4 regions of the Pseudonocardia sp. GCM10023141 genome follow, and region 1 is predicted to be linked to each of the others. Evidence: riboswitches for the same ligand, from Rfam matches in the RefSeq annotation. Region 1 holds a riboswitch; each other region holds the start of a gene.
The links. A riboswitch is a leader RNA that binds a small molecule or an ion and turns the genes downstream of it on or off. The one in region 1 is predicted to bind cobalamin.

Region 1 (7,654 bases):
GACGCCGCGCTGCGCCGCGACGAGTGGGCCACGCCGGTGTACCGCCCGGACGCACCGTGGACCGTGGCGCTTCCCGGCGCGACCGTCGGCTTCGTCGGCTTCGGCCACATCGGCGCGCGGACGTGGGAGCGGTTCCGCGCGTTCGGCGCCAGCGGCATCACCGTCACCCGCCGCGGCGACGTGGATGCCGCCGCCCACGGGCTGGAGTGGTCCGGCTCGGTCGACGACCTCGATGCGCTGCTCTCGGCCTCGGACGTCGTGGTCGTGTCGGTGCCCCTCACCCCCGAGACAACCGGCCTGATCGACGCCCGCAGGCTGGCGCTGATGCGCGCCACCGCGGTGCTGGTCAACGTCGGGCGCGGCCCGCTGGTCGACGAGCACGCGCTGTTCACGGCGCTGCGCGAGCGCACGATCGGCGCCGCCGCCGTCGACGTCTGGTACCGCTATCCCGACGCCGGGGGCGTCGCCGCCCCGAGCGCGCTGCCCTTCCACGAGCTCGACAACGTGCTGATGACACCGCACTCCTCGGGCCTCACCCAGCAGACGTTCGTGGCCCGCGCGGCCGACATCGCCGCCAACATCCGGCGCCTCGCCGCGGCCGAGCCGCTGGTCAACGTCGTGACGGTGGCCTGATGGACACCATTACCGCCGCCGACGTCGTTGTCACGAGCCCCGGCCGCAACTACGTCTCGCTCAAGATCACCACCTCGGACGGCGTGGTCGGCTGGGGCGACGCCACCCTCAACGGGCGCGAGCTCGCCGTCGCGTCCTACCTGCGTGACCACGTCGCGCCGCTGCTGATCGGCCGCGACGCCGCGCGCATCGAGGACACCTGGCAGTACCTCTACCGCGGCGCCTACTGGCGGCGCGGGCCCGTGACGATGACCGCGATCGGCGCCGTCGACGTCGCGCTGTGGGACATCAAGGGCAAGACCTGCGGCCAGCCCGTCTACCAGCTGCTCGGCGGGGCCGTCCGCGACCGCATCCTGAGCTACACCCACGCGTCGGGGTGGGAGGTGTCGCAGCTGCTCGACGCGATCGACGAGAAGCGCGCGCTCGGTTTCCGGGCGATCCGGGCGCAGTCGGGTGTGCCGGGCCTCGACACCGTCTACGGCGTCACCAAGTCGGGCAGCTACGAGCCCGCCGGGCGCGGCACCGCGCCGGACGAGGAGGTCTGGGACACCGAGGCCTATCTGCGCCATGCCCCGGTCGCGATGGCCGCGGCCCGCGAGCACGCCGGCCCGGAGCTGAAGCTGCTGCACGACGCGCACCACCGGCTCACCCCGATCCAGGCGGCCCGGCTGGGCAAGGCGCTGGAGCCGGTGGACCTCTACTGGCTCGAGGACGTGACACCCGCGGAGAACCAGGAGGTGCTGCGCCGGATCCGCCAGCACACCACGGTCCCGCTCGCGATCGGCGAGGTGTTCTCCACCATCTGGGAGTTCCAACAGCTCATCACGGAGCAGCTGATCGACTTCGTGCGTGCGGCCGTCTCGCACGCGGGTGGCATCTCCCACTTGCGCCGGATCGCGGCGCTGGCCGAGGTCTGGCAGGTCCGGCTGGCCCCGCACGGCCCGTCGGACGTCTCGCCGGTGGCGATGGGGGCGGCGCTGCACCTCGGCCTCGCCACGCCGAACCACGCGATCCAGGAGTACATGGGCCATCCCGAGCTCGCCGGCGAGGTGTTCCGGCACGCCTGGAGCTACGCCGACGGTCACCTGCACCCCGGTGACGCACCGGGGATCGGGGTCGAGGTCGACGAGGCCGCAGCGGCCCGCTTCCCCTACCAGCCGGCGTACCTGCCGGTGGCCCGCCGTCGCGACGGGTCGGTGACGGACTGGTGACGCCCTCCGCCATGACCCTCAGCGCCGCCACCACCGCCCCTGGTGCCCTGCTGCACCGGCGCGGCCCGCTCGCCACCGGCATCGTCCACCTCGGACTCGGCAACTTCCACCGCGCCCACCAGGCCGTCTACACCGCCGCGGCACTCGCCGCGCAGGACGGGCCGTGGGGCATCCTCGGCGTCGCGAGCCGCTCGGCCACCGTGGTCGACGCCCTGCACCGCCAGGAGCTGCGCTACGCGGTGCTGGAGGTCTCCCCGGAGGGGACGCGGGCACGGGTGCCTGCCGTCCACACCGGAGCGATCGTCGCCGCCCACGACCCGGGCGCGGTGGTGGCCGCCATCGGTGCCGCCACCACGTCGATCGTGACGATGACGGTCACCGAGCACGGCTACGTCTTCTCCCCGCGCACGTCCGGGCTCGACCTCGACGCGCCTGCCGTCCGCGCCGACCTGCGCGGCGACGGTGCCCCGGGCACGACGATCGGGCAGATCGCTCGGGGCCTGCAGCGCCGCGCGCGCTCCCACGGAGCGCCCGTCACGGTGCTGAGCTGCGACAACCTGGCCGCCAACGGGGATCAGACCGCTCGCCTCGTGCGGGAGTTCGCCGCGGCGTTGCCGGGCCCGGAGGCCACCGAGCTGCTCGGGTACCTCGCCCGTGCGGTGACCTTCCCCAACTCGATGGTCGACCGCATCGTCCCCGCCACCACCGACGCCGACCGGGCCACCGCGCGCCGGCTCCTCGGCGTCACCGACGCCGTCCCGGTGCCGGCCGAACCGTTCACGATGTGGGTGCTGCAGGACCGCTTCGCCGCCGGGCGGCCGGGTTGGGAGCACGGGGGAGCGCTGTTCACCGACGACGTCGAGCCCTACGAGCTGCTGAAGCTCCGGCTGCTCAACGGCACGCACTCCCTCATCGCGTACCTGGGTGCACTCGCGGGCGCGGCGACGATCCCGGAGGCGGTCGGAAATCCCTTCGTCGCGGATGCAGCGCAACGGGCGATCGAGGACTATCTTCCGAGCGTCGAGGTCCCCGCCGATGTGGATCTCGACGCCTACGTGGCGCAGCTGTTCACCCGGTGGGCCAACACCGCGCTCGGGCATGGCACCCACCAGGTCGGCTCCGACGGTTCGGTCAAGCTGCGCCAACGGGTGCCGGAACCCGCCGTGCTCGCACTGGCCGCCGGCCGGATGCCCCATCAGCTGGCGCTCACCGTCGCCGCGTACCTGTGCTGCGTCGCGCCGCCCGCCGGGTTCGACCCGGGTCCGCACGCGGCCGCCATGAACGACCCCGCCCGGGAGCGGCTCGCGGCACTGCGCACCCGCACCGGCTCGACCGCCGCCTTCGCCGCGGCCGTGCTGGACGGCGGGCTGCTCGGTACCGAGCTCGCCGAGCACCCGGAGTTCGCCGCGCGCGTCGCGGAGCTGGCCGAGGTCCTGACCCGGTCGGGGCCACGCGCCGCCGTCGAGGCCGCCGCCACCGTGGGGAGCCGATGATGGAGACCACCCGCGCCGCGGTCCTGCATGCCGCCGGTGACGTGCGCATCGAGCAGGTCCCGTTGCGCCCGCCCGGTCCCGGCGACGCGCTCGTCGCGATCGACGCCGTGGGCGTCTGCGGCTCCGACATGCACTACTTCGCCGACGGCCGCAACGGCCAGAACGTGCTGCGCAGCCCGACGGTGCTCGGCCACGAGGCGTCCGGCGTGATCACGGCGGCGGGTGCGGATGTCGATCTCGCCGTCGGCACGCGGGTGGCGATCGAGCCGGCCGTCGGGTGCGGGCACTGCCCGACCTGCCGGTCCGGGCGCTACCACCTGTGCCCGACGGGTACCTGCTTCGGCTCGCCGCCCACGCACGGCACGCTCGCGCAGCACCTGGTCGTCTCGCGCCGGGCGCTGCACCCGTTGCCCGCCGCGATCGGCACCGAGCTGGGGTCGCTGATCGAGCCGCTGGCGGTGGCCGTGTGGGCCGTGCAGCGTGCCGACGTCCGCGCCGGGCACCGCGTGCTGGTGACGGGATCGGGGCCGATCGGCATCCTCGTCATGCAGGTCGCGCTGGCCTGCGGGGCCGCCGAGGTGGTCGTCACCGACGTCAACGACGCCCGGCTTGCCGTGGCCCGCTCGCTGGGCGCGACAGCGACGATCAACACCGCGGAGCGGGCCCCGGAGCTGACGGGCGTGCACCGGCTGCTGGAGTGCTCCGGCCATCCGGCGGCGCTGTGGCAGGGCATCCGCACGCTGGGTCCCGCGGCCCGCGCCACCGTCGTCGGGCAGGCCGCGCCGTCGGTGGACGGGCTGCCGCTGGCCTTCCTGCAGCGCTACGAGATCGACCTGGTGACCGCGTTCCGGTACGCGCACGCGTTCCCGACCGCGATCGCGCTCGTCGAGCGGGGTGTCGTCGACATCGACGCCGTGCTCACGGGCCGCTTTCCGCTCGACAGAACGGCCGAGGCGCTGCGCGCTCCGGTACTCGACCCGTCACACCTGAAGGTCGTCATCCGCCCCTGATCGACTTGACTCCATTCGAGGACGCATGGACACCATCGCGAGCACCCCGACCACGATCGATCCCGCCCGCCGCAAGGGCGTGCGCCGAGCAGCCTGGGCCGGCCTCATCGGCACGGCGCTGGAGCAGTACGACTTCGTCATCTACGGCACGGCCTCGGCGCTGGTCTTCAGCAAGCTGTTCTTCCCGAACATCACCCCTGCCGCCGGCATCCTCGCCAGCTTCAGCGCCTACGCCGTCGGCTTCGCGGCCCGGCCGCTCGGTGGCCTGTTCTTCTCCCACTTCGGCGACCGGCTCGGGCGCAAGTGGGTGCTCGTCGCCACCCTGATGCTGATGGGCGGCGCGACGCTCGCGATCGGGCTGCTGCCGACCTACGGGCAGGTCGGGCTGCTGGCGCCGATCCTGCTGGTGGTCTGCCGGTTCTTCCAGGGGTTCGGGGCCGGTGCCGAGCAGGCAGGCGGTGCGACGCTGCTGACCGAGACGGCCTATCCGGGGCGTCGCGGGCGGCTGGCATCGCTCGTGATGACCGGTGCGGCACTGGGCACCGCGCTCGGTGCGCTGGCGTGGATCCTCGTGCAACTGCTGCCGACCGAGGCGGTGCTGGAATGGGGATGGCGGCTGGTGTTCCTCAGCAGCATCTTCGTGACGATCGCGGCGTGGATCATCCGCAGGCGGCTGCAGGAGAGCCCGGTGTTCGCCGAGCTCAAGGAGCAGCACGCGGAGCCGAAGGCGCCGCTGCGCGAGGTGCTCGAACACGGGCGCAAGCCGGTGCTGCTGGCGCTGTTCATGAACGTCGGCGTGACGGCGCAGTCCTACACCTACCAGGTGTTCATGGCGTCCTACCTGATCTCCGCCGTGGGTGTGGACCCGTCGTTCGTGCCGCCGGTGCTGCTCGTCGGCGCGATCTGCGGCGGCATCGGTGCCGTCGGGTTCGGCATCCTGTCCGACCGCTTCGGACGTCGCCCGATCTACCTCGCGGTCGTCTCGGCGCTGGTCGTGCTGCCCGGCCCCACGTTCATCGCGCTGAGCACCGGCTCGGCGTGGGCGATCTACGCCGCGATCATCGTGGGCTTCCTGCTGGCCGGGCAGGGCGCCGTCGCGGTGCAGATGAGCTGGTTCCCGGAGATGTTCGGCAACCGCTACCGCTACGCCGGGGTCGCGCTCGCGCGCGAGTTCTCGTCGGTGCTCGGTGGCGGCGTGGCCCCGCTGATCTGCGCGGCGCTGATCAGCGCGTTCACCGGGTCCTGGATCCCGGTGGCGGCCTACATGATGCTGATGGCGATCATCAGCGTGGTGGCCACGTTGATGTCGCCGGAGACGCTCAACCGCGACCTCAACGTGCCCGAGGACGCGACCGATCCGGTGCCGGCGGCGCGCTGACACCCCCGCTGACACCCCATTGCAGGAAGGCCACCTTGCCGCAAGAATCTTGCGGCAAGGTGGCCTTCCTGCAACGCGGGAACGGGTCCCGGCCCGGCGGCGGCACGTGCCCAACGTCACGGCCAGGTGCGACGTCGCCGGGCGCCGCTATAGTCCGAAGCGCTGGTGGTTCGGGCCCGTCGCAGTACGGGCGGGTCCGAGGCAAGAGGGAACCCGGTGAGAATCCGGGGCTGCCCCGCAGCGGTGAGTGGGAACGAGAGCCGTCAACGAGCACTGGGTCGAAGGGCCTGGGAAGCGACGGTCGGTAGGTGCGCCGGGAGGCGCGTGCCCGCGAGTCCGAAGACCTGCCACCGGTGTGCGCACCCGACGGTTGCGCGCGGATCCGTGGCCTCGTGGGAGGGCCGTGCGGATGTCCGGGGCACCGGTGTGCCCGGGCGCCGTCGTGCTTCCCGCGACGCGGCGGATCCTCCGTCCGCTCGCGAGGAGAGAGCAGTGACTCCCAGCAACACCATCGGCACGACCGTTCTGGGCTATCCCCGGATCGGCCCGGACCGTGAGCTCAAGAAGGCCGTCGAGAAGTACTGGGCGGGCACGCTCGACCAGGACGGCCTACGCGCCGTCGGCGCCGGGCTGCGCCGCGACACCTGGGCGCAGCTGCGTGCCGCCGGGCTCGACTCGGTGCCCGGCAACACGTTCTCCTACTACGACCAGGTGCTCGACACCGCCCGCATCCTCGGCGCGGTGCCGCCGCGCTTCGCCGCGCTCGGGCTCGACGACCTCGACACCCTGTTCGCGATGGCCAGGGGCCACGGTTCGGTGCCGGCGCTGGAGATGACGAAGTTCTTCGACACCAACTACCACTACCTGGTGCCCGAGGTGGGCCCCGACACCGCGATCACCCTCGCCGACCGCAAGCCGGTCGAGGAGTTCACCGAAGCGCTCGCGGCCGGTGTGCCGACACGTCCGGTCCTGATCGGGCCGGTCACGTTCCTGCTGCTGGCGAAGGCCGCACCGGGGGCTCCGGCCGGTTTCAGCCCGCTCGACCTGCTCGAGCCCGTGCTCGACGCGTACGCCGCGCTGCTCGCCGAGCTCGGCGCGGCCGGAGCCGAGTGGGTGCAGCTCGACGAGCCGGCCTTCACCGCCGACCGCGCGGCAGCCGAGCTGGACGCGCTCGCCGTCGCCTACCGCAGGCTCGGCGCGGTGGCGGGCCGACCGAAGATCCTCGTGGCCGGGTACTACAGCAACTTCGGCCCGGCGCTGCCGGTGCTGGCGGCCAGCCCGGTCGAGGCGATCGCGCTGGACCTGGTGGCGGGCCTCGATGACCTCGACCTGGCTGCGACGCTCCCGGCGCTGCAGCACAAGACGCTGCTCGCGGGCGTCGTCGACGGGCACAACGTGTGGCGCACCGACCTGGAGACGGCGCTCGCCCGCGCCGCCACGCTGATGGGCCCGGCCGGCTCGGTCGAGATCAGCTCGTCCTGCTCGCTGCTGCACGTGCCCTACGACGTCGACGTCGAGACCAACCTGGCCGCCACCGTGCGCGACCGGCTCGCGTTCGCGAAGCAGAAGGTGGCCGAGGTCGTGCTGCTGGGCCGGGCCCTGCGCGAGGGGCGGCAGAGCGTTTCCGCCGAGTTCGACGCGGCTGCCGCGCTGCGCAACGCCGACCGCTCCGGTGAGCGCAACGAGCAGGTGCGGGCCCGCCTCGCCGCACTCGGCGCCGATCACTACGCCCGCGGGTCGGCTGCCGACCGGGTCGTGGCCCAGCGCCTGCACCTGCAGCTGCCGCCGGTGCCGACCACCACGATCGGCTCGTTCCCGCAGACCCGCGCGATCCGCTCCGACCGGGCCGCCCACCGCGCGGGGAAGCTCGACGACGTCGAGTACGAGCGTCGCATGCGTGCGGAGATCGAGCGCGTGATCCGGCTGCAG
Region 2 (7,654 bases), on a different contig from region 1:
GGTCTCCGCGCTGGTGGGCTGAGTGGGCCCGCTCGCTGTCAGCCGAGCGCCCGCGCCACGGCGGCCTCGACGTGCAGCCGGGTGGTCGGGAACACCGGCACGGCGCTGTCGGCCTGCGTGATCAGCAGCTCGATCTCGGTGCAGCCCAGCACCACGCCCTCGACCCCGGCCGCCACCAACCTGCCGATCACGTCGCGGTAGGCGGCGCGCGACGAGTCCAGCACGATGCCGCGGCACAGCTCGTCGTAGATGACGCGGTGGACGAGGGCCCGGTCGTCGGTGTCGGGCACGACGACATCGATGCCGTGCGCCGCCATCCGGTCGCGGTAGAACGGCATCTCCATGGTGAAACCGGTGGCCAGCAGCCCCACGCGCCGGTGACCGGCGGCGAGCACCGCGGCCGCGGTGACGTCGATGATGTGCAGCAGCGGGATGTCGACGGCGGCCGCGACCGCGTCCGCCACGATGTGCATGGTGTTGGTGCACAGCAACACCATGTCGGCGCCGCCGTCCTGCAGCGAGCGCGCCTCGGCGGCGAGCAGGACGCCGGTCCGGTCCCAGTCGCCGTCGCGCTGCAGCTCCTCGATGTCGGCGAAGTCCACCGACGTCATGAGCAGCCGCGCCGAGTGCAGGCCGCCGAGCTCGCGCGCCACCGCCTCGTTGGCGAGCCGGTAGTACTCGGCGCTGGACTCCCAGCTCATGCCGCCGATGAGGCCGATGGTCTGCACATGACCCAGTGTGCCGATCCTCGCGACGTCGCTGTGGTGCGGCTCGCGCGGATCACAGCGCCGGTGGTCGAGTGCTCATCGGCTCATGATCCAACCGGAACCTGTGGGCGGTGGTCACTCACCCGGCGCGCCACGCTCTCGGGTTGCAGGAAGGCCACCTTGCCGCAAGATTCTTGCGGCAAGGCCACCTTCCTGCGCCGGGGCCGGCGCGGGGCCGATGGGTGCGGTCACCGAGAGGTCCCCGCTGGCCCGCCACCCTCGCGCGGCGATGGCAGGAAAGCCACTTTCCCGCCATGACGTTGCGGGAAAGTGGCTTTCCTGCAACCCGGCGTAGCGTCCCGCCCGTGCACAGGGGCGGAATGGTGGTGGGGATCGGCGCTCGTCGCGGCATCTCGACCGCCGAGGTCACGGCCGCGCTCACCCTGCTCACCACCGCCCACGGCATCGACGCCGCCGACGTCCGCGCCTACGCCAGCGTCGACGGCAAGGCCCACGAGCCGGGCATCCTCGCCGCCATCGCGCCTGCCGAGCTGTGGACGTACCCGGCCGCCGTGCTCGCGCGGGTCACGGTGCCCCATCCGGACGCGCGGGTGCAGGCTGCGACCGGCACCCCCAGCGTCGCCGAGGCGGCCGCCCTGCACGCCGCCGCCGAGCTGGCGGGCGGGGGGCCGGTGCGGCTGGTCGTCGCCAAGATCGTGGTCGGGCGGGTGACGGTCGCCGTCGCGAGCGGGTGAGCTGGGTCGCGACGCCCGGGTGGAGGGCCGCCCGCGGGCTATGATCGCGCCCGTTCGGCGGCACGGGAACCGGGTCGATCCACCGGCGGCCCCGCCGCGATCCCTCGCACCGTCGACACTCGGACTCGTCAGCGGCGGAGGGAGAATGATCATGAGCGATCCGTACCTCGCCGGGCTGGACCTCGCCGGCCGCCGGGTTCTCGTGGTGGGCGGCGGCACCGTCGCGCAGCGCAGGCTCACCGGGCTGCTCGCGGCTGGCGCCGACATCGAGGTGGTGGCACCCGAGGTCACGCCTGCCGTCGAGGGCATGGCGACGGCGGGGGAGCTGCGCTGGTCGCAGCGCCCGTTCCAGGACACCGATCTGGCCGGCGCCTGGTACGTCGTGGCCTGCACCGAGGTCCGCGAGGTCAACGCGGAGGTCAGCGCGGGTGCGGAGCGGCGGCGGATCTTCTGCGTCCGCGCCGACGACGCCCCCGAGGGCACCGCCGTCACCCCCGCGGTCGGGCGCCACGACGGCCTGACGGTCGGGGTGCTGGCCGGACGTCGCCCGCGCCGCTCGGCCGCGGTCCGCACCGCCCTCGTCGAGGCGCTGCAGGCCGGGGTCGTCGACGACGCCGCGGAGCCCGCCCACCCCGGCGTCGCGCTCGTCGGTGGCGGCCCCGGTGACCCCGAGCTGATCACGGTGCGCGGCCGGCGCCTGCTCGCCCGCGCCGACGTGGTGGTCACCGACCGGCTCGGCCCGCGCGACCTGCTCGACACCCTCGGGCCGCACGTCGAGGTCATCGACGCGTCCAAGATCCCCTACGGGCGCGCGATGCACCAGGACCGGATCAACGAGCTGCTCATCGAGCACGCCAGGGCGGGCCGCTTCGTCGTGCGCCTCAAGGGCGGCGACCCGTACGTCTTCGGACGCGGGTTCGAGGAGGTGCTCGCCTGCGCCGAGGCCGGCGTGCCGGTCACCGTCGTACCGGGCATCACCAGCGCCTTCGCCGCACCCGCGGTCGCCGACGTTCCGGTCAGCCACCGCGGCGTCACCCACGAGATCGTGGTGGTGTCCGGGCACGTCGCCCCGGGTCACCCCACCAGCCTGGTCGACTGGCCCGCGCTGGGCCGGCTGCGCGGCACCATCGTGCTGATGATGGCCGTGGAGCGGATCGGGCTGTTCGCCGCGGCCCTGATCGACGGCGGCCGCCCCGCCGACTCCCCGGTCGCGGTGATCCAGGACGGCACCACCCGCATCCAGCGCACCGTGCGCACCACGCTCGCCGAGGTCGCCGACGCCGTGCGCGACCAGGAGATCCACCCGCCCGCGGTGATCGTCGTCGGGCCCGTCGCGGGTCTCGTCGACCATCAGGTCACGTCGTGAGCCTGCTCGACCTGTCGGTCCGCGACCTGCTCGTGGCCGTCGCCGACCGCACGCCCGCGCCCGGTGGCGGTGGCGCGGCCGCACTCGCCACCGCGCTGGCCGCCGCGCTCGCGGGGATGGCGGCCCGCTACGCGCCCGAGCCGGGCGCCGCACCGGCCGCGGCGGATGCGCTGCGCGACCGGGCGGAGCCGCTGGCCGACGCCGATGCCGCCGCGTACCGCGAGTTCCTCGCCGCGCTGCGGCTGCCCCGCGACGACCCGGCTCGGCCCGCGGCCGTCGAGCGCACCCGCGCCGCCGCTTCGGCCGTGCCCGCGGAGATCGCGGCGATCGCCCACGAGGTCGCCGCGCTGGCGGCCGGACTCGCCCGCGACGGCAACCCGAACCTGCGCGGTGACGCGCTCGCGGCCGTCGCGCTGGCCGAGGCGGCGATCACCACCGCGGACGGCCTGGTGGCGGCGAACGCCCCGCCCCCGCCGTCGCACACGTCAGGAAGGACGCCCTCCTGACGTTCACCGTCAGCATGGACGCCCTTCTGACATCTCGCGGGCCCCGCGCGCTCAGCTCCGCAACAGCGCCTCGACCGCCATGATCGTCTGCCTTGCGTCGGTGTGCAGGACCGCGTGCATGCCGATCTGCCGCGCGGCCTCGACGTTGGCCGGTACATCGTCGACGAACACCGCTCCGGTGGGCTCGACCGCCAACCGCTCGCAGGTCAGCTGGTACGCGCGCGGGTCGGGTTTCGCGATCCCGATCTCGTGGGAGTAGAGCAGCACATCGACGAGGTCGGGGAAGCCATAGCGCCGCGACTCCTCGCGGCGCGCACCGTCAGCGGAGTTGCTCAGGATCGCGGTGCGGTAGCGGGGCCACCACGTCCACTCCCGAGGATCGTCATGGCGGCCGGCAGGATCGGGATCCGCAGCACCACGGCGTCGAACAGCACGGCCGCGGTGAGGCCGACGGCCACCTGCTTCATCTCGATCCGGTTGATGAGCAGGAAGCTCACGAACACCGAGATCATGACCGCCGCAGCGCTGGTGACGACGCCCGCCGTGCTCGCGATCCCCTCGCGAACGGCCTGCCGGGTCGACACCCCGCGCCGCACCGCCTCGCGGATCCGGTAGACCACGAAGATCTGGTAGTCGGTGGAGAGGCCCACGAGGATCGCGAACGTCATCAGCGGCATCCGGGAGCCGATGACCCACGGGATGCGCTCGGCCTGGTGCGCCGAGTAGTCGGTGCCGCGGGAGATCTCCGCTCACCCCGCACCGGACAGCGGTGCCGAAGGCCTGGGGGAGCAGGGTCCCCGCAACCGCTGCAGCGACGCCGCCCCCTCCGGGGAGTTCTCCGCGTACGGCACCGCGAGGCGCAGCACCCCGGTCGTGCCGTGCGACACCGGGAACGTCGCGCAGCGCGGCGCGGACGTCCGCCGCGGCCGCCGCGACCTCGTCGAGCGGCCCCGCCGCCGAGGTGATGAGGATGTTCTCGGTCTCCGGCGGGCTCAGCCCGGCCGCGGCGGCGAGGGACTCCGCCCGCCCGGCCTCGCCGATCCAGAACGCGCTGATCGATCCCTGGTCGGTACCGACCGCGGATCCCGTCCCGACGCACAGCGCCACGAACACGACCACGCCGCCACCGCCCGCCACGGATGTCGCGCGCTCCACGTCGCCAGCCGCACCGTCTCGATCCCTGCCTCCGGATGTGTCACGAGCCGAGACTGGCGCGGTCGCGGCGGCGCGACGGTGGCGCTGCCCGGCCAACCCGGGTGGGGTGATCCCGAACCCGCGCGAGGTCGGCCTTCTCACGCCGCGTTGACCGCCGCCGCCGTCTGTGTTGGGCTTCGGCCGACGGCAGTGGAGGAAGCCGGTGGGAATCCGGCGCGGTCCCGCCACTGTCACCGGGAAGCGATCGCCCACCCGTGACCACTGCAGCAGCGGGAAGGTCGGGCGGCTCGTGTCGATCCGGGAGCCAGGACACTTCCTGCCGTCGATCACCCCGGAGCGAGGGCGCGGACCCTCGAGGAGGAGAGCGACGTGAACGTGCTGGTGGGAGTGGGTGTCGGACCCGGTGATCCGGGTCTGGTGACGGTGCGGGCGGCGGATCTGCTCGCCGCGGCCGACGTCGTGTTCGTGCCGGAGGTGGGGCGTGCCGAGCAGACGGTGCTGTTCTACACCGAGGCCTGGCGGGTCGAGCGGGTGCCGGTGGGCGCGGCCGCCGCGGTGGCGGCGTGGTTCGCCGCCCACCCGGGCGGAACGGCGGTGGTGGCATCGGAGGGTGATCCGGGCGGTGACTTCGCCTTCGACGCGCTGGCGGCGGCGGTGCGCGACACGGTGGGCGAGCTGACCGTGCGCCTCGTGCCCGGCATCACCGAGATGCAGAGCCTCGTGGCGGCCGGGGGCCCGTGGACGAGCTGACGCGGGACGCGTTCCATCGCGTCGTCGCAGGCCGCCGCGACGTCCGCTCCGGGTTCCGGGCCGACGTCCCGATCGACGACGCGGCGCTGCACCGCGTGCTGGTCGCCGCCCACGCCGCCCCGAGCGTCGGGTTCTCGCAGCCGTGGGACTTCGTCCTGATCCGCGACCGCGCCACCCGCGAGCGGGTGCAGGCGCACGTCGCGGCGGCGCGGGCGGACTACGCGGCGTCGCTGCCGGCGGCGCGGGCGGACGCGTTCCGCAGCGTCCGGGTCGAGGCGATCCTCGACACCCCGCTCAACATCGCCGTCACGTGCGACCCCACCCGCGGTGGGCGCCATACGCTGGGTCGCCACACCCAGCCGCGCACCGCGCCCTACTCCACGGTCGGCGCGGTCCAGAACCTCTGGCTCGCCGCCCGCGCGGAGGGCCTGGGTGTGGGCTGGGTCAGCTTCGGTGACGAGCGGGCGCTCGCCCGCGAGCTGGACCTGCCCCCGCACCTGGAGCTCGTCGCCTACCTGTGCGTCGGGCACGTCACCGAGTTCGCCGACCGACCGGAACTCGAGTCGTCGGGATGGGCCCGCCGCAGACCGCTGCGGTGGGCCGTGCACCACGAGGCCTTCGGCCTGCGTGGACTACCGGGGGAGGACCCGTTGGACCTGCTCGCCGAGACCGTCGCCGCCATCACACCGCCCGACGCCGCCGCGCGGGCGGCCGCGGCCGACCGGCTGGACCGGATGACGAAACCGCCCGGCTCGCTGGGACGGGTGGAGGCCGTGGCCGTGACGCTGGCCGGGATCGCCGGGCAGTGCCCGGCACCCATCCCGGAGCCCGCCGCGGTGGCCGTGTTCGCGGCCGACCACGGGGTGCACGCGCAGGGCGTGACACCGTGGCCGCAGGAGGTCACGGCGCAGATGGTCGCGAACTTCACCGCGGGCGGCGCCGTCGTCAACGCGTTCGCCCGCCGCGTGGGCGCCGAGGTCTGCGTCGTCGACATCGGGGTGGCGTCGCCCCTGCCCGCCGACCTGCCCGGTCTGCTCCCGCGCCGCATCGCCGACGGCACCGCCGACCTCTCGCAGGGCCCGGCGCTGACGCGCGAGCAGGCCGTCGCGGCGGTCGAGGTGGGCATCGAGACCGCGCGCGACCTCGTCGCAGGCGGCAACCGCTGCCTCATCACCGGCGACATGGGCATCGCGAACACGACGTCAGCGGCGGCGCTGATCTGCGCGTTCACCGGAGCCGGCGCGGCGGAGGTCACCGGCCGCGGCACCGGCATCGACGACGCCACGCTCGCCCACAAGACCGCGGTCGTCGCCGCGGCACTCGCCCTGCACCGGCCCGATCCGGCCGACCCCATCGGGGTACTCGCGGCGTTCGGCGGGCTCGAGCACGCCGGGCTCGCCGGCTACCTGCTCGGTGCGGCCGCACTGCACGTGCCGGTGGTGCTCGACGGCGTGAGCGCCGGTGCCGCCGCGCTGGTGGCCGCGGCGCTGGCACCCGACGCCGTCGGCTACTGGGTGGCCGGGCACCGCTCCGCCGAGCCGGGTCACACCCGCGCGCTCGCGCACCTCGGGCTGGAGCCGCTGCTCGACCTCGGCATGAGGCTGGGGGAGGGCACCGGCGCCGCGCTCGCGCTGCCGGTGGTGCAGGCCGCGGCCCAGGCGCTGCAGGACGTGGCGACGTTCGACGCCGCGGGGGTCACGAACAAGACCGAGCAGGAGGGATAGCTCCGGCGAGGACGGGGTGCGGCGCCCTCAGGAGCCGAGGTGCGCCGTGGGCGGGTTGGCCGGGTCGCCGCCCGTCCACGGCTCGGTGCGATCGCTCAGGCGCAGCCACGAGACCCGCACGAGGTGCACGGCCAGTGCCGTGACCACCGCGATGTCGAAGCCGAAGGCGACGCGCTGCAGGATGCCGCCGATGTCCTCACCGCCGAAGAGCACCATCGCGTCCGGCACGACCTGGACGATGCGCGAGGCCACGTACGCGCCGGCGAGGATGGCCGCTCCGACCGACAGGATGCGGACGGTGGGCACCACCGGGCGCCAGTCAGGGCTCTCGGTGAGCCGCCGCGCGGCGGTGAACCCGGCGATCGACAGGAACAGCAGGATGCCGCCACCGGCGAACTGGTGCACCCAGCCGGCGAACGAGGTGATGTCGGGGGAGTTGTCGGTGGGGAAGATCGCGGCCAGCAGCAGGCACGCCGCCCACACCGAGAACAGCACCATCGGCTTGCCCGCCAGGTGGGCCCCGGCCCAGACCATGCCGAACAGCACGGCGAGCGTGCCCAGCGCGAGCGCGACCGCGGCGCTGGTGAACTGCGCGGCCCCGCCGTCGACGAAGACGTAGTAGCTGGCGGGCTGCGTGATCGGGTTGACGACGTTGCTGAAGTGGAAGCCCAGGTAGACCATCGTGATGGCG
Region 3 (7,654 bases), on a different contig from region 1:
CCCGACCCCCAGGCGATCCCGCCGCCCAGGTGCTGGTCGCCGAGCAGGGCCGGCAGCCACGGGAGGCCCAGCTCGCGGTAGAAGTCGCCGCCGAGCACCGTGCCCGTGCTCATCACCGTGATCCCGAAGAACGCGTGGAACGGCATCGCCGCCAGCAGCACGGCCAGCCGTCCGATGTGGGGCAGCCGCGACGGTGCCGGGTCGACCCCGCACAGCGGCCAGAAGAACAGGTACCCGACGGCCACGAAGTGCAGGTTCATCAGCTGGTGGGCCCAGTGCTCCCGCAGCATCAGCTCGAACAGCCCTGTGAAGTACAGCGCGTAGAAGGACCCGACGAAGATCGGCAGCACCAGCAGCGGGTGGGTGAGCAGGCGGGCGGGCCGCGACGCCGTCGCCGCGGCGATCCACTCCCGGGGGCCGGGCGGGTCGCCCCGACCGGCGGCCGGGAGCGCCCGCAGGGCGAGCGTCAGCGGCCCGCCCATGGCCAGCAGCACCGGCGCCAGCATGTTCAGCGCCATGTGGTCGACCATGTGGATGCTGAACACGCCGCCCGCGTACCGGCCGACCCCCGACGACGTCGCGATGAGCACCACCGCGCAGCCCAGCAGCCAGGCGGTCGTCCGGCCGCGGGCCCATGCGTCGCCGCGGCGGTGCAGCCGGCGCACCCCGGCCGCGTACAGGAGCCCGGCGGCCACGGCGGCGAGACCGAACGCGATGTTGAACCGCCAGTCCAGCAGCAGCCGCGCCGCACTGACGGGCTCGGGCAGGTCGTAGCCGAGCAGTGACTCGCCGGTCGAGTCGGCCCGTTCCAGGAACCGCGGCGGTGCCCAGCGCGTCAGCACCACCCCGAGCACCCCGGCGGCGAGGAGACCGGCCACGAGCACCCCGGCCGCCGCACCCGTGCGGCGCCGCCACAGCGTCGCTGCACCCGCACCCGCGAGGCACAGCAGCACCAGGCGGGTGTCCGCGACCACCTCCCACGGCGCCGCACCGGGCACGCTTCCCCGCCACAGCGCGAGGAACAGCACCGCCGTGGCGCCGAGTACGACCAGGCACCCCGTCACCAGCCCGGCGGTCCGCCGGATCGCCGTGGCGTCGCGGACGCCACGGCGCAGCTGCGCCCGCACCGAGACGAGCAGCCCGACCGCGCAGGCGGCCGCCGCGTTCTGCAGCACCGACGCGTCGGTCGCCCAGTCGTGGCCCGCACCGCTGGCGAACTGACCGGCGACGCCCGGCGCCGCCACCGCGACCAGCGCCACCACTAGCAGCAACGGCGCCACCCACCACCGCAGCGTCGCGAACGCCGCGGCCCCGACGACGAGCAGCCCGACCGCGGCCACGAGCCATGCCACCGGCTCCCCGAGCGCGGCCAGCACGTCCCAGGAGCCGGCCGCGACGACGCCGCCGGGAGTGGAACCGGTCAGGTCCGCGGCCAGCAGGGGTACCAGCGCGAGCGCGGCGAGCCCGGCCGGCACCGCGGCCCAGGCGGCCCGGCGTACGGCGAGGTAGCCGTCGACGTCGAGCACGCCCGAGCGCTGGGGAGCGACGACGAACGCGGCGAACAGCAGCGACCCGACCGTCGCCCCGGCACCCAGCTCGGCCACCGTGCGCAGGAGCGGCACCAGCACGGCGGTCCCCGCGCCGGGCAGCGGGAGCCCCAACCGAGCGTACAGGCTCGAGTCCAGCGGGGCGAGCAGGGCGGCCAGCGCCGCGCCTGCCAGCGCCACCAGCACCCGGAAGAGGACCGTCACACGACCGGACGCCACCACTCACCCCTCGCCGCACGCGTGCCGGCGATCGCGCGGCACGCGGAGAGGTCGTCGGCGACGGCCCGCCGGTTCCCGCAGGCCTACTGCTCGTCGGCCTCCAGGTCGCCCTCGGTCTCCAGGTAGGCCTGCCGCAGCGCCGCGAGCGTCGCGTCCTCGGGCGCTTCCCACAGCCCGCGGTCGGCGGCCTCGAGGAGGCGTTCGGCCATGCCGTGCAGGGCCCACGGGTTGGAGTCGTCGAGGAACTTGCGGTTGGTCGGGTCGAGGACGTACTCGGCGGTGAGGCGCTCGTACATCCAGTCGGCGACGACGCCGGTGGTGGCGTCGTAGCCGAACAGGTAGTCGACGGTGGCCGCCATCTCGAACGCGCCCTTGTAACCGTGGCGGCGCATGGCCTCCATCCACCGGGGGTTCACGACGCGGGCGCGGAACACCCGCGCGGTCTCCTCGGACAGCGTGCGGGTGCGCACGGCCTCCGGACGCGTCGAGTCGCCGATGTAGGCCTCCGGCGACTTCCCGGTCAGCGCGCGGACGGTGGCGACCATGCCGCCGTGGTACTGGTAGTAGTCGTCGGAGTCGGCGATGTCGTGCTCGCGGGTGTCGGTGTTCTTGGCCGCCACCGTGATCCGCCGGTAGGCCGTCTCCATCGCGGCGCGCGCCGGCACCCCGTCGACACCACGGCCGTAGGCGTAGCCGCCCCAGGTCGTGTAGACCTCGGCGAGGTCGGCGTCGTCGCGCCAGTTGCGGGAGTCCACGAGCTGCAGCAGACCGGCGCCGTAGGTGCCCGGCTTGGAGCCGAAGATCCGGACCGGGCGGTCCGGCGCGTCGTCGGCGGCGTGCGCGCGGACGAAGTTCTGCTCGGGTGACTCGTCGAGGGCGGCCACGAGCTGCACCGCGTCGTCGAGCAGGGCCAGCACGTGCGGGAACGCGTCGCGGAAGAAGCCCGAGATCCGCACGGTGACGTCGATGCGGGGGCGGCCCAGCTCGTCGAGCCCGATCACCTCGAGCGCGGTGACGCGGCGGCTGGCCTCGTCCCAGACCGGCCGGACGCCCAGCAGCGCGAACACCTCGGCGACGTCGTCCCCCGAGGTGCGCATGGCGCTGGTGCCCCACACCGAGAGCCCGACCGAACGCGGCCAGTCGCCGTGATCGGCGCGGTAGCGGGCGACGAGCGACTCGGCCATCGCCTGGCCCGTCTCCCACGCCAGCCGCGACGGCACCGCCTTCGGGTCGACGGAGTAGAAGTTGCGCCCCGTCGGCAGCACGTTGATCAGCCCGCGCAGCGGCGACCCGGACGGCCCGGCCGCGATGAACCCGCCGTCGAGGGCGTGCAGCACCTGGTCGATCTCGTGGCGGGTCTGCTCCAACCGCGGCACCACCTCGTCGGCGGCGAACCGCAACACGGCCCCCACCCGGTCCCGAGATTCCGTCGAGAACGACGTTGTCATGATCGAAAGGCCCTGTTGATCATGATAACGTCGTTCTCGACGTTCCAGTTCGGCTGCCACCACGCCGGGTGCGGCGTCGGGGTCCCAGCCGGTCGCGTCCATCGCCGCCACGAGGGCGTGGGCGATCTCCTCGGCCTCGTCGGTGCGCGCCTTCGACTCGGTGCCGTCCTCCACCAGGCCCAGTGCCTCGCGCAGGCCGGGGACGCTCTGCTCCCCGCCCCACATCTGCCGGGCCCGCAGCATCGCCAGCACCAGGTCGATGCGCGCCTCCCCGGCGGGCGCGGCACCGAGGATGTGCAGCCCGTCGCGGATCTGCACGTCCTTGATCTCGCACAGCCAGCCGTCGACGTGGAGCAGGAAGTCGTCGAACTCGGCCTCGTGCGGGCGCTCGCTGAGCCCGAGGTCGTGATCCAGCTTGGCCGCCTGCATCAGCGTCCAGATCTGCTGGCGGATCGCGGGCAGCTTCGCCGGGTCGAGCGCGGAGATGTTGGCGTGCTCGTCGAGCAGCTGCTCCAGGCGGGAGATGTCGCCGTAGCTCTCCGCGCGCGCCATCGGCGGGATCAGATGATCGACGAGCGTGGCGTGCGCCCGGCGCTTGGCCTGCGTGCCCTCACCCGGGTCGTTGACGAGGAACGGGTAGATCAGCGGCAGGTCACCCAGCGCGGCGTCGGTGCCGCAGGAAGCGCTCATGCCCATCGTCTTGCCGGGCAGCCACTCCAGGTTGCCGTGCTTGCCGATGTGGACGATCGCATCCGCCCCGAAACCGCCGTCGGCCACCGGAGCGGCGAGCCAGCGGTAGGCCCCCAGGTAGTGGTGGCTGGGCGGCAGGTCCGGGTCGTGGTAGATCGCCACCGGGTTCTCGCCGAACCCGCGCGGCGGCTGCACGATGATCACGACGTTGCCGGCGCGCATCGCCGCGACCACGATCTCGCCGTCACGGTCGGTGCTGCGGTCGACGAACAGCTCACCCGGCGCGGTGCCCCAGTGGTTCTCCACATCCTCGCGGAAGTCCGCGGGCAACCCGGCGAACCACTGCCGGTAGCGGGCCGCGGAGATCCGCACCGGGTTGGACTCCAGCGCCTCCTCGGTGAGCCACTCCGGGTCCTGCCCGCCTGCGGCGATCAACGCGTGGATCAGCGCGTCACCGTCGGACTCCGCGACACCGGGCAGTTCCCCGATCACGTACCCGGCGGCCTGCATCGCCTGCAGCAGGGCGACCGCGCTGGCCGGGGTGTCGAGCCCGACGGCGTTGCCGATCCGCGCGTGCTTGGTGGGGTACGCGCTGAGCATCAGCACGATCCGCTTGTCGGCGTTGGGGATCTGCCGCAGCCCCGCGTGGCGCACCGCGATCCCCGCGACGCGAGCGGCCCGCTCGGGGTCGGGCACGTAGACCGACAGGCCGTCCGCGTCGATCTCCTTGAACGAGAACGGCACGGTGATCAGCCGCCCGTCGAACTCGGGGACGGCCACCTGCGTGGCGACGTCGAGCGGCGTCAGGCCGTCGTCGCCGTCGGCCCAGGCCGCGCGGCTGCTGGTGAGGCACAGGCCCTGCAGGATCGGCACGTCGAGCGCGGCGAGCTCGGTCACGTCCCACGCCTCGTCGTCGCCACCGGCACTCGCCGACGCGGGCTTGGTACCACCGGCGGCCAGCACCGTGACGACCAGCGCGTCGGCCTCGCGCAGCTTCTCGAGCAGGGCGGGCTCGGCCTGGCGCAACGACGCGCAGTACACCGGCAGCGCGCGGCCACCGGCGTCCTCGATCGCGGTGCACAGCGCCTCGACGTAGGTGGTGTTCCCGGCGAGCTGCTGGGCGCGGTAGTAGAGCACCGCGACGGTGGGGCCACTGGTCTCCCGCGCGGTGCGCTCGAGCACGCCCCACGTCGGGAGCGCGGTCGGGGGCTCGAAGCCCTCCCCGGTGAACAGCAGCGTGTCGGACAGGAACGCGTGCAGCTGCGCGAGGTTGGCCGGGCCACCCTGCGCGAGGTACGCGTGCGCCTCGGCGGCGACGCCGGCGGGCACGGTCCCCTGCTGCATCATCTCCGCGTCGGGCGCCTGCTCACCACCGAGCGCCACCAGCGGCTTGCCGGAGGCGACGAGGGCGTCGAGGCCGTCCTCCCAGTACCTGCGGCCACCGAGGATGCGGACGACCACGACGTCGGCGCCGTCGAGCAGGGCGGGAAGATCGTCGACGAGTAGGCGGGCCGGGTTGGCCAACCGGAAGCCGGCCCCGCTCGCGCGGGCCGACAGCAGGTCGGTGTCGGACGTGGAGAGCAGCAGGATCACGAGGAGACGCCCTCGGGCACGAAACAGCGGCACGCGGCGCAGCGCATGGGATTACCTTCCTCGGGATCCTCGTCCCAGGTCATGGTGGCGAGCGAGCGGGGCAGTGTCCTGGCTCCCGGATCGACGCTCGCCCCGGCCTTCCGGGTGCTACCCCGTGGCCGTTGACGGGGTTCGCTCCCCGGTGACAGTGGCGGGACCGCGCCGGACTCGCACCGGCTTCCTGGACCCGCTCGCGCTGTGCAGTTGTGCGCCTCACTGTCGGTGGCGTCGGGGCGGGAGTCAAGCCGGTCCCGCATCTCAGCAAGGTGGCCTTCCTGACGTTGAACGTCTGGAAGGCCACCTTGCTGACATCCCGGTGCGGCACGGAGTGTGATCGTCGGCTCCCCCGGCTCACCGGCGTGCGTGATTACAGTGACCCGGTGCCCACCCCCGTCCGTGTCCGCGTCGACGCCTGTCCCGGCGTCCTCGCCCCGCACGACGCCGCCGACGGCGCGCTCGCGCGCGTCCGGCTGCCGGGCGGACAGGTCGACGCGGCCGCGCTGTGGGTGCTGGCCGCCTGCGCCGAGGACCTCGGCGACGGGAAGATCCACCTGACGTCGCGGGGCAACCTGCAGCTGCGCGGCCTCGATCGCAGCGACCCCGAGCTGGAGCGCCGGCTCACCGGCTGCGGGCTGCTGCCCTCGCGCACCCACGAGCGGGTGCGCAACGTGCTCGCGTCACCGCTGTCGGGCATCGCCGGTGGCCTCGCCGACGTCCGGGAGCTGGCCCCGGCGCTGGACCGGGCGCTGTGCGCCCGCCCGGAGCTCGCCGGGCTGTCGGGCCGGTTCCTCTTCGCACTCGACGACGGTCGTGGCGACGTCGCCGCCGAGCAACCGGACCTGTGCTGGCAGGCTCTCGACGCCGCCACCGGCACGCTGGTCGTGGCCGGCACCGAGACCGGCGTCACCGCGCGGACCGAGGACGCCGTCGCGCTGCTGGTGCGCGCCGCCACCACGTTCCTGCAGGTCCGTGGCAGCGCCTGGCGCGCGATCGAGCTTCCCGAGGCCGACCGGGCCCGACTCGCGGGTCCATCCGCCCCGACTCGCGGGGCGATCCGTCCCGACTCGCGGGTCCTTCCGTCCCGACTCGCGGGGGTGGGTCCGGTGCGGCGTGCCGACGGGGGCACCGCGCTGGCCGTCGCTCCGGTGCTCGGGGAGTTGACGGCCGCCCAACTGCTGGTACTGGCCGACGCCGCGCAGCGGGTGGTCGTCACGCCGTGGCGGTCGATCGTGCTGCCGACCGCCGACGCAGCCGCACGGCTGGCCGCCGCCGGTCTGGTCGTGGACCCGGCGTCGCCCGCGCCGCTGCTCAGCGCCTGCGCGGGCCGGCCGGGCTGCGCGAAGGCGCTCGCCGACGTCCGGGCCGACGCCCGCACCGCGCTCCCCCTGATCCACCGCCGCACCCACGTCTCGGGCTGCGAGCGCCGCTGCGGGGCACCGCACGCGCCGCACGTCGACGCCGTGGCGCTCGCGGACGGCGGCTACCTGATCGACGGCGAACGGCAGGACGGCTTGTGAGCACCCGCACCTACATCCGCGACGGCGCGGAGATCTACCGGCAGTCGTTCGCGACGATCCGGGCCGAGGCCGACCTCTCGGGCCTGCCGCCCGACGTCGCCCACGTCGCCGTGCGCATGATCCACGCCTGCGGCCAGGTGGACCTGCCCCAGGACATCGGCTTCTCCCCGGGCGTCGTCGCCGCGGGCCGGGCGGCGCTGCGGGCCGGTGCCCCGATCCTCTGCGACGCCATGATGGTGGCCTCCGGCATCACGCGCACCCGGCTGCCCGCCGCCAACGAGGTGCTCTGCACGCTGCGCGACCCCCGCGTCCCGGCGCTGGCCGCGCAGCTGGGCAACACCCGCAGCGCCGCGGCGCTGGAGCTGTGGCGCGAGCACCTCGACGGGGCCGTCGTCGCGATCGGCAACGCCCCCACCGCGCTGTTCCACCTCCTCGACATGCTCGATGCCGGCGCCCCGCGTCCGGCCGCCGTGATCGGGATCCCGGTCGGGTTCATCGGCGCCGCCGAGTCCAAGGAGGCGCTCGCGGCCTACGGCATCGAGCACCTCGTCGTCCACGGCCGCCGCGGCGGCTCGGCCATCACGGTCGCCGCGGTCAACGC
Region 4 (7,654 bases), on a different contig from region 1:
CCGAGGACCGGCCGCGCGCGGTGGGTGGCAGCGGCGTCGATGCCGTGATCCACGCGCGCCGCCGGTCACACCCGGTCGGCCGCGACGGCTGATCGCGGCGGGTCGGGTTCGTCGCGGTCGTGATGGCCGCGACGCGCGTCCCGGTCGAAGATCCCCAGTATCTCGGCCGGGCCGCCCGCCGTCCCGATGGCGTGCGGGAGCATCGTCGGGAACTCCGCGGCCTGGTTGGTCTCCACGCGCAGGCGGCGGTTGCCGAGCAGCAGGATCACGGCGCCCGCCAGGACCACCAGCCACTCCCGACCGGCGTGGGCCCGCAGCCGCGCAGGATTGTCCGGCGGCGGCTCCAGCAGGCGTTGCCGGACGACCGTGATGCCCGGATCGGCGCGCACGCTCCAGCGCATGTCCTGGCGGGCCGCGTCGTGGACTCGCAGACCGACTTCGCATGCCGTCGCAGGTCGTCGCACACGTTCCACACCCTGCGAGGACGGGAGACGGTGTGCGAAGTCAACCTGTTCGCCCGCTCGCCTCGGCGACAATCGGCGACGTCAGCGAGTGAGGCTGCGGGTCCGGCGGCCCGCTGGGTCCGCGACGTGACCGCGCTGGTGGTCAACCCCTGACCGCTCGCACACACCGCAGCGTCCCGGCACACACCGTGCACGGTGTGTGCCGTGCACCGGAGGTGTGTGCGAGCGCGTCAGCCGCCGTTCGGGTCATCGGCGCGGTGGCTGCGGGGGTGGCGCGGTCGGGTGCGGCGGCGCCCATGTCCGGGTTGGCGTGATCCCCGGGCCGTCACACGGCACCCTCCGGCGGACTGATTATCTGAAGTATTGCTCAGATGTGCATGCTTCGCTACATTCACTATCCGACACGTTCGTTGAGCATTGGGTAAGGGAGTGCGGATGGCATCCACTGAGAAGGTCAAGGGGCGCGTCATCGATGCGCACAGCCACATCGGGACGATGGACGCGTGGCAGTTCTACAACCTGAAGGAGCCGGTCAAGCCCACGGTCTACGAGTTCGCCAACGCGAAGGAGTACCTGGGCTACATCGACAACCTCGGTGTCGAGCGCGGCCTGATCCTGCCCAACTACGGCATCCCGGTGCAGGGCCACGCCTTCTCGCTCAACGACCTGGTGCTCGACTCCGTCACCAACAACGAGCGCCTCGTCGGCGGCCTGTGGGTCTCGATCCTGCCGCAGAACAAGGAGCTCACCCTCAAGACGCTCGAGAGCGCGGGTGAGCGCGGCATCAAGGCGCTCAAGACCACGTTCCTGCTGGGCGGCAACCCCGACCCCAACACCTGGGACGACGAGACGCGCGAGCTGGCCGAGGCCTGCTTCGACGCCGCTGAGCAGCACGACCTGGTGTTCCACTTCCACACCAGTGCCGGTGGTGCCTCGGACATCAACAACTTCATCCCGCTGGTGGAGCGCTACGGCAAGCGCGTCAAGATCTACCTGGTGCACTTCGGTGGCGGCGTCAGCGGCCACATCAAGCTCGTCCCGCAGTTCCTCGACTGGGTGGAGGAGGGCTACCAGGTCTACTGCGACACCACGTGGACGATCGGCTTCGGCGCCCGCTGGCTGATGACCGAGATCGAGAAGCGCGGTATCGGTGAGGACCGCGTGCTCTTCGCGTCCGACGAGCCGTGGAGCGACTTCTGGGGCGAGTACTGGAAGATCAACGGTGCTCCGGTGAGCGACGAGCTCAAGCAGCGGATCCTCTACAAGAACTACGAGCAGCTCTACGGGGAGAAGTAACCCCTCGACGAAACTTCGCCGGCGGGTGTCGATGTCGCCGATCGTCGTTCGTGTAGCGGGTGACGGGCCGCCGCTGGGGCGGTCCGCTACCCGGAAGGACACCCACCCCATGCGTTCGATCGGTACCTACCTGAGCATCACCCTCGACGGCGTCGTGCAGGGCCTCGGCCGTCCCGACGAGGACACGCGCGGCGGGTTCACGCACGGCGGCTGGGGCGGCGCGTTCCAGGACGAGGTGATGCAGCAGGAGGCCGGCAAGGGGATGGGCAAGCCGGCGGACATGCTCTTCGGCCGTCGCACCTGGACCGACTTCATCACCGCGTGGGGCTCCCGCACGGACGGCAACCCGTTCACGAAGCACATGAACGGCGTCCGGAAGTACGTCGTGTCCCGCACCCTCGACGACGCCGACGCCTGGGAGAACTCGGTCCTGCTGCGCGGTGACGCGGCGCAGACCGTCGCCGAGCTGAAGGATCGTCCCGGCGCGAACCTGATGATCATCGGCAGTACCGCACTGGTGCGCAGCCTGCACGCCGCGGGCCTGATCGACCACTACACGCTGCTGATCCACCCCATCACCCTCGGCAGCGGCGCGCGGCTCTTCGAGGGTCCGGCCCCGCTGACCGAGTTCACGCTGACCAGCAGCGTGGTGACCACCACGGGCGTGATCATCGCGAACTACACGCGCACCTGACCGGTGCAGGGTGACGTGGACTGCAGGGGCCGCTCGGTGGTGCGGCGGGCTGCTAGGTTCCGCCACGAGGCCAGTCACGCCCAGTGAATGGGTCAGGGAATCCGGTGTGAATCCGGAGCTGACGCGCAGCGGTGAAGGTGACGGGCGAGGCGACATGCCACTGGACCCCACGGTCCGGGAAGGCGCCTCGTCCGGATGATCCTGAGTCCGAAGACCTGCTGGCCGACAGCCGTCCGGGCTTCGCGATCCGAGCCCCTGAGCAGAGGCCTCTGCATGACCATCTCCCGACTCCGGTTCCCGGCCGCACTGGCCGTCGTCGCCGCGGCGCTGGCCGCCTGCGGTGGCGCGCCGGCCCCGGCGATCACCGCGGCGCCTGCCACCGCAACGGTGACCAACTGCGGTATTCCGGCCAGCTATCCCACGCCGGTGCAGCGCATCGTCGCCACGAGCAACTCCGCGAACGTCGGCACGCTGATGAGGATCGGGGCGCTGCGCCAGCTCGCGGCCGCCACGCTGACCCCCGGCAACGACGCCGTGATGAGCGCCCTCTACGGGCCGGGCATCGAGAGCGTGCCGCGGCTCAAGAGCCCCATCTCGATGGAAGCGGTGCTCGCCCAGCGGCCCGGCCTGCTGGTCGGCTCCTTCAGAGGCCTGTTCGCCGGTGCGTCCGGGGTCACGATCGAGTCCGCGGCGGCCAAGGGCATCGCCACCTACGTGATCTCCGACAGCTGCCGCCAGGATCCCGGCGCCGGCAAGGACTCCAAGCTCGGCACCATGGATCCCTGGGACGCGGTGCGCGCCGACGTCACCAACTACGGTGTCCTCACCGGCCACCAGCAGCAGGCGAGCGCCGCGCTCGCCGAGCTCGACACGCGGCTCAAGGCGCTCGCCGACGCGCCCCGACCGGCCACGAAGCCGAAGATCCTGCTCTTCGACAGCGGCACGAACGACCTCTACACCTCGGGGCGCAACGGCCCGCCGCAGGGGATCATCGACGCGGCCGGGGGCACGAACGTCTTCGCGGCACAGGACACCACCTGGTTCCACGCGAGCTGGGAGAGCGTCGCGCAGTCACAGCCCGACGTCATCGTCGTCATGGACTACCGCTCGGGCAACGCCGACGAGGTCGCGCAGAAGAAGGCGACGATCACGAGCCAGCCGGGGCTCAAGGACCTTACTGTCGTGGCGCAGAACCGGATCGTCGTGCTCCCGCTGGCCCTGTTCACCAGCGGCTTCCCCAACATCGACGCCGCCGACGAGCTGCGCGTCGCGCTCGAAGGGTTGGGGCTCGCGCCGCCCAGCGGCATCGTCGGGAAGCTGCCGGCCGACCTGAAGTAGACCGGTGCCGACCTCGGAGCGTGTCGCCGACCGGCGAGCCACGCGCCGCGTCCCGCTGGCCGCCGTGCTGCTGGTGCTCGTCGCGGCGCTGGTGGTGAGCGCGCTCGCCTCGGCGGCCTTCGGCGCGGCCGACGTCTCGCCGGGCGTGGTCGTCGACGTCCTGCGGCACCGGCTCCTCGGTGGCCCCACGGGCGTCGATCCGGTGGCCGACGCGATCGTCTGGGAGATCCGCGGGCCCCGCGTGGTGCTCGCGATCGTCGTCGGTGCCGGTCTCGCGCTGGGCGGCAGCGGCATGCAGACGCTCGTGCGCAACCCGCTCGCCGACCCCTACCTGCTCGGTGTCTCCTCCGGCGCCAGCGTCGGCGCGACCGCCGTGATCACGCTGGGCACGTTCGCCGGCGCGGGGCTGTGGGCGCTGTCGGCGGGTGCGTTGCTGGGGGCGCTGGGCGCGGCGTTGCTCGTGTTCGGGGTGGCGATGGCCCAGGGTGGCCTGACCCCGCTGCGGCTGGTGCTCACCGGAACCGTGTTGTCGTCGGCGTTCGCGGCGATGGCGAGCTTCCTCGTGTTCCGCAGCGCCGACCCGCAGGCCGCGCAGTCGGTGCTGTTCTGGCTGCTGGGCAGCCTGTCGGGGGCGACGTGGGAACAGTCGTTGCTCCCGTTCGTCGCCGTGGCGGTGATCGGGGCGGTGCTGCTGGCCGGCAACGGCTGGCTCGACGCACTGGCCGCGGGCGCGGACGTGGCCGCCGCGCTGGGCGTGCCCGTGCGGCTGGTGCGCAACGTGCTCTTCGTCCTGCTCGCGATCATGATCGGGGTACTGGTGGCCGTCGCGGGCGGGATCGGCTTCGTCGGGCTGATCCTGCCGCACGTCAGCAGGCTCGTCGTGGGTGCGCGCCACCGCCGGATGCTGCCGGTCGCGGCACTGGCGGGCGGGCTGTTCCTGCTCTGGGTCGACGTGGCCGCCCGGACGCTGGCCGCGCCCAGCGAGATCCCGCTCAGCGTCGTCACCGGTGTCATCGGCGCCCCGGTCTTCCTGCTGCTGCTCGGTCGGCGGCGCTACAGCTTCGGATCCGTGTCGTGATCGCGCACCTGAGTGTCCGCGGGCTCGCGTGCGCCATCGGCAGGCGCGTCATCCTGCGCCACGTCGACATCGACGTGGCCGGCGGCGAGGTCGTCGGGATCGTCGGCGCCAACGGCACCGGCAAGTCCACGCTGCTGCGGGCATTGGCCGGCATCCGACCGGCCGCCGCAGGCGAGGTGCTCGTGCACGGTGAACGGCTGGCCGCGATGCCGGCCAGGGCCCGGGCGCGGGCGCTGGCGCTCGTGGAACAGGAGGACGACCTGCCCGCGGACCTGCTGGCGGGGGAGCTGGTGGCGCTCGGGCGGATCCCGCACCGGCCGCCGTGGGCCGGGGGTGACGCGACGGAGCGCAGTGCCGTGCTGTCCGCGCTCGCCCAGGTGGACCTCGCGTTCGCCGTCGACGTCCCGGTCGGGCAGCTGTCGGGCGGGGAACGGCGCCGGGTCCTGCTGGCGCGTGGCCTGGCCCAGGAGTCGCCGCTGCTGCTGCTCGACGAGCCGACCAACCACCTCGACGTCCGGCACCAGCACGCGTTGCTGCAGACCGTCCGGTCGCTGGGTCGCACCGTCGTCGCCGCGATGCACGACCTGGACCTCGCCGCGGCCTACTGCGACCGCATCGTCGTGCTGCACGACGGTGGCGTGCTCGCGGTGGGGACTCCGGAGCAGGCGCTGACCCCGGACCTGGTGCGGCAGGCCTTCGGCGTGCTCGCGACGCCGGTGGTCCATCCCGGCACCGGTCGCGTCCACCTGCTGTTCTCGGCGGACGGAGGCGCCTGACGGCGCTGTCCCGGGTGGTTGTGCCGTCCAGCTCGATGAGCGCGGCACCGCGGCTACGAGGCCACCGACCCCCGCGGCGGAGTCCCGGCCGGCGCCCGGTCGAGCCGGTGTGCGGCGTTGATCAGGCCGACGTGGCTGAATGCCTGCGGGAAGTTGCCGACCTGCCGGCCGGCGCCGGTGTCGTACTCCTCGGCGAGCAGGCCGAGGTCGTTGCGCAGCGCGAGCAGCTTCTCGAACAGCGTCCGGGCCTGAGCCGGGCGGCCGGCGCCGTGCAGTGCTTCGACGAGCCAGAACGAGCAGGCCAGGAAGGCGCCTTCGGCGCCGGGCAGGCCGTCGACCTTGTCGGCGTCAGGTCGGTAGCGCAGGACCAGGCCGTCCTGGAGGAGTTCGCGCTGCACGGCGTCGATGGTGCCGACGATCCGCGGGTCGTCCCAGGGTAGGAACCCGGTGCGGGGAATCAGCAGCAGCGCGGCGTCGAGGCCGTGGCTGCCGTAGTACTGGGTGAAGGTGCCGCGGGTGGTGTCGAAGCCGCGGTCGAGGATCTCCTCAGCGATCCGGGTGCGCAGGAACCGCCAGCGGTCGGCGGGTCCGGTCAGGCCGAACCGCTCGACGGCCTGGATACCGCGGTCGACGCCGGCCCAGGCCATCACCTTGCTGTGCACGAAGTGGTGGCGCCCGCCGCGGACCTCCCACAGGCTGTCGTCGGGTTCGTCCCAGTGCCCCTCGAGGTAGTCCAGCAGGGCACGTTGCAGGCCCCAGGCCGGGCCCCGGGCCTTCAGACCCTCCTCGCGGGCGAGGTGCAGTCCGTCGAGGACCTCGCCCCAGACGTCGAGCTGGAACTGGTCGGCGGCGGCGTTGCCCACCCGCACCGGGGCGGCGCCCTGGTAGCCGGCCAGCCACGGCAGCTCGTACTCGGGGATCCGCCGCGTCCCGTCGACGGCGTACATGATCTGCAGGTCGGCCGGGTCCCCGGCCACCGCCCGCAGCAGCCATTCCCGCCACGCGGCGGCCTCGTCGTCGAAGCCGCTACGCAGCAGCGCCTGCAGGGTCAGGGTCGCGTCGCGCAGCCAGCAGTACCGGTAGTCCCAGTTGCGGGGCCCGCCCAGCTGCTCGGGCAGCGAGGTCGTCGGTGCGGCGACGATCCCGCCGGTCGGGGCGTAGGTCAGGGCCTTGAGCGTCACCAGCGAGCGGCGCACGGCCTCGCCGTAGGGCCCGGTGTACCCGCAGGCGGCGATCCAGTCCGCCCAGTAGCGCTCGGTGTCGGCCACGGCGCCGGCCGCCAGCACCTGGCGGGGGCGGGGCCGGTGGGACGGGGAGTGGGTGAGCACGAAGGGCACCGACTCGCCGGCCCGGACGGTGAAGGCCGCGGTGCTGGTCAGGTGGCGGCTGTGCAGGTCGACCGGGGTGCTCAGCCACGCTGCGTCCGGTCCGGCGATCGCGCCGAGGTGGCGCCCGTCGCGGCGCACCCACGGCACGACGTGGCCGTAGTCGAACCGCAGCCGCAGGTCCATCCGCATCGGCACCGCGCCGGACACTCCGTGCACGACCCGGACGACGTCGGCGGCCGCACCCCGCACCGGCATGCAGTCGGTGATCCGGACGGAGCCTTCCGGGGTGTCCCATTCGCTGTCCAGGACGAGGGAGTCGCCGCGGTAGGACCGCCGGGTGCACGGCCCGCCCGCGGTGGGCGCGAGCAGCCAGCGGCCGGCCCGCTCGTCGTCCAGCAGCGCCGCGAAGCAGGCCGCGGAGTCGAAGCGGGGCAGGCACAGCCAGTCGACCGACCCGTCCCGGCCGACGAGTGCGGCGGTCTGGGTGTCGCCGAGCAGCGCGTAGTCCTCGATCCGGCCGGCCACCTCAGCCGGCTTCGAGGTCGAGGACGACCTTGACGTCGTCGTCGCGGGCATCGAGGGCGTCCGCGATGCGCTCCAGCGGGACCCGACGGCTGATCATGCGTTCCAACCAGCCGCGGTCGGCCCTGGTCAGCGCTTCGGCGGCCTGCTCGTAGTGG

Region 2: it holds a riboswitch for cobalamin, as region 1 does, so the genes downstream of both, ACFPFQ_RS41175 (SAM-dependent methyltransferase) here and metE (5-methyltetrahydropteroyltriglutamate--homocysteine S-methyltransferase) in region 1, are expected to answer to the same signal.
Region 3: it holds a riboswitch for cobalamin, as region 1 does, so the genes downstream of both, cobN (cobaltochelatase subunit CobN) here and metE (5-methyltetrahydropteroyltriglutamate--homocysteine S-methyltransferase) in region 1, are expected to answer to the same signal.
Region 4: it holds a riboswitch for cobalamin, as region 1 does, so the genes downstream of both, ACFPFQ_RS45335 (ABC transporter substrate-binding protein) here and metE (5-methyltetrahydropteroyltriglutamate--homocysteine S-methyltransferase) in region 1, are expected to answer to the same signal.

What each region holds. Positions count from the first base shown of each region.
Region 1 covers NZ_JBHSIR010000087.1:234,485-242,138, forward strand. Annotated here, with positions in the region: gene ACFPFQ_RS47790 (2-hydroxyacid dehydrogenase) at 1-633, shown strand, start outside; gene manD (D-mannonate dehydratase ManD) at 633-1,844, shown strand; gene ACFPFQ_RS47800 (mannitol dehydrogenase family protein) at 1,856-3,337, shown strand; gene ACFPFQ_RS47805 (NAD(P)-dependent alcohol dehydrogenase) at 3,337-4,347, shown strand; gene ACFPFQ_RS47810 (MFS transporter) at 4,373-5,725, shown strand; cobalamin riboswitch at 5,875-6,092, shown strand; gene metE (5-methyltetrahydropteroyltriglutamate--homocysteine S-methyltransferase) at 6,218-7,654, shown strand, end outside.
Region 2 covers NZ_JBHSIR010000069.1:52,808-60,461, forward strand. Annotated here, with positions in the region: gene ACFPFQ_RS41140 (alpha/beta fold hydrolase) at 1-22, shown strand, start outside; gene ACFPFQ_RS41145 (aspartate/glutamate racemase family protein) at 39-728, opposite strand; gene ACFPFQ_RS41150 (cobalamin biosynthesis protein) at 1,073-1,462, shown strand; gene cobA (uroporphyrinogen-III C-methyltransferase) at 1,608-2,828, shown strand; gene ACFPFQ_RS41160 (cyclodeaminase/cyclohydrolase family protein) at 2,825-3,334, shown strand; gene ACFPFQ_RS41165 (HAD-IA family hydrolase) at 3,386-3,673, opposite strand; gene ACFPFQ_RS41170 (MMPL family transporter) at 3,667-4,002, opposite strand; cobalamin riboswitch at 4,683-4,803, shown strand; gene ACFPFQ_RS41175 (SAM-dependent methyltransferase) at 4,859-5,239, shown strand; gene cobT (nicotinate-nucleotide--dimethylbenzimidazole phosphoribosyltransferase) at 5,227-6,963, shown strand; gene ACFPFQ_RS41185 (DUF998 domain-containing protein) at 6,991-7,654, opposite strand, start outside.
Region 3 covers NZ_JBHSIR010000018.1:65,706-73,359, reverse strand. Annotated here, with positions in the region: gene ACFPFQ_RS09745 (cytochrome c oxidase assembly protein) at 1-1,751, opposite strand, end outside; gene cobN (cobaltochelatase subunit CobN) at 1,850-5,497, opposite strand; cobalamin riboswitch at 5,599-5,720, opposite strand; gene ACFPFQ_RS09735 (precorrin-3B synthase) at 5,917-7,053, shown strand; gene ACFPFQ_RS09730 (precorrin-8X methylmutase) at 7,050-7,654, shown strand, end outside.
Region 4 covers NZ_JBHSIR010000082.1:173,855-181,508, forward strand. Annotated here, with positions in the region: gene ACFPFQ_RS45315 (class I SAM-dependent methyltransferase) at 1-92, shown strand, start outside; gene ACFPFQ_RS45320 (cupin domain-containing protein) at 66-401, opposite strand; gene ACFPFQ_RS45325 (amidohydrolase family protein) at 900-1,760, shown strand; gene ACFPFQ_RS45330 (dihydrofolate reductase family protein) at 1,870-2,454, shown strand; cobalamin riboswitch at 2,509-2,692, shown strand; gene ACFPFQ_RS45335 (ABC transporter substrate-binding protein) at 2,728-3,792, shown strand; gene ACFPFQ_RS45340 (FecCD family ABC transporter permease) at 3,797-4,870, shown strand; gene ACFPFQ_RS45345 (ABC transporter ATP-binding protein) at 4,867-5,646, shown strand; gene ACFPFQ_RS45350 (glycoside hydrolase family 15 protein) at 5,700-7,499, opposite strand; gene ACFPFQ_RS45355 (glucose 1-dehydrogenase) at 7,501-7,654, opposite strand, start outside.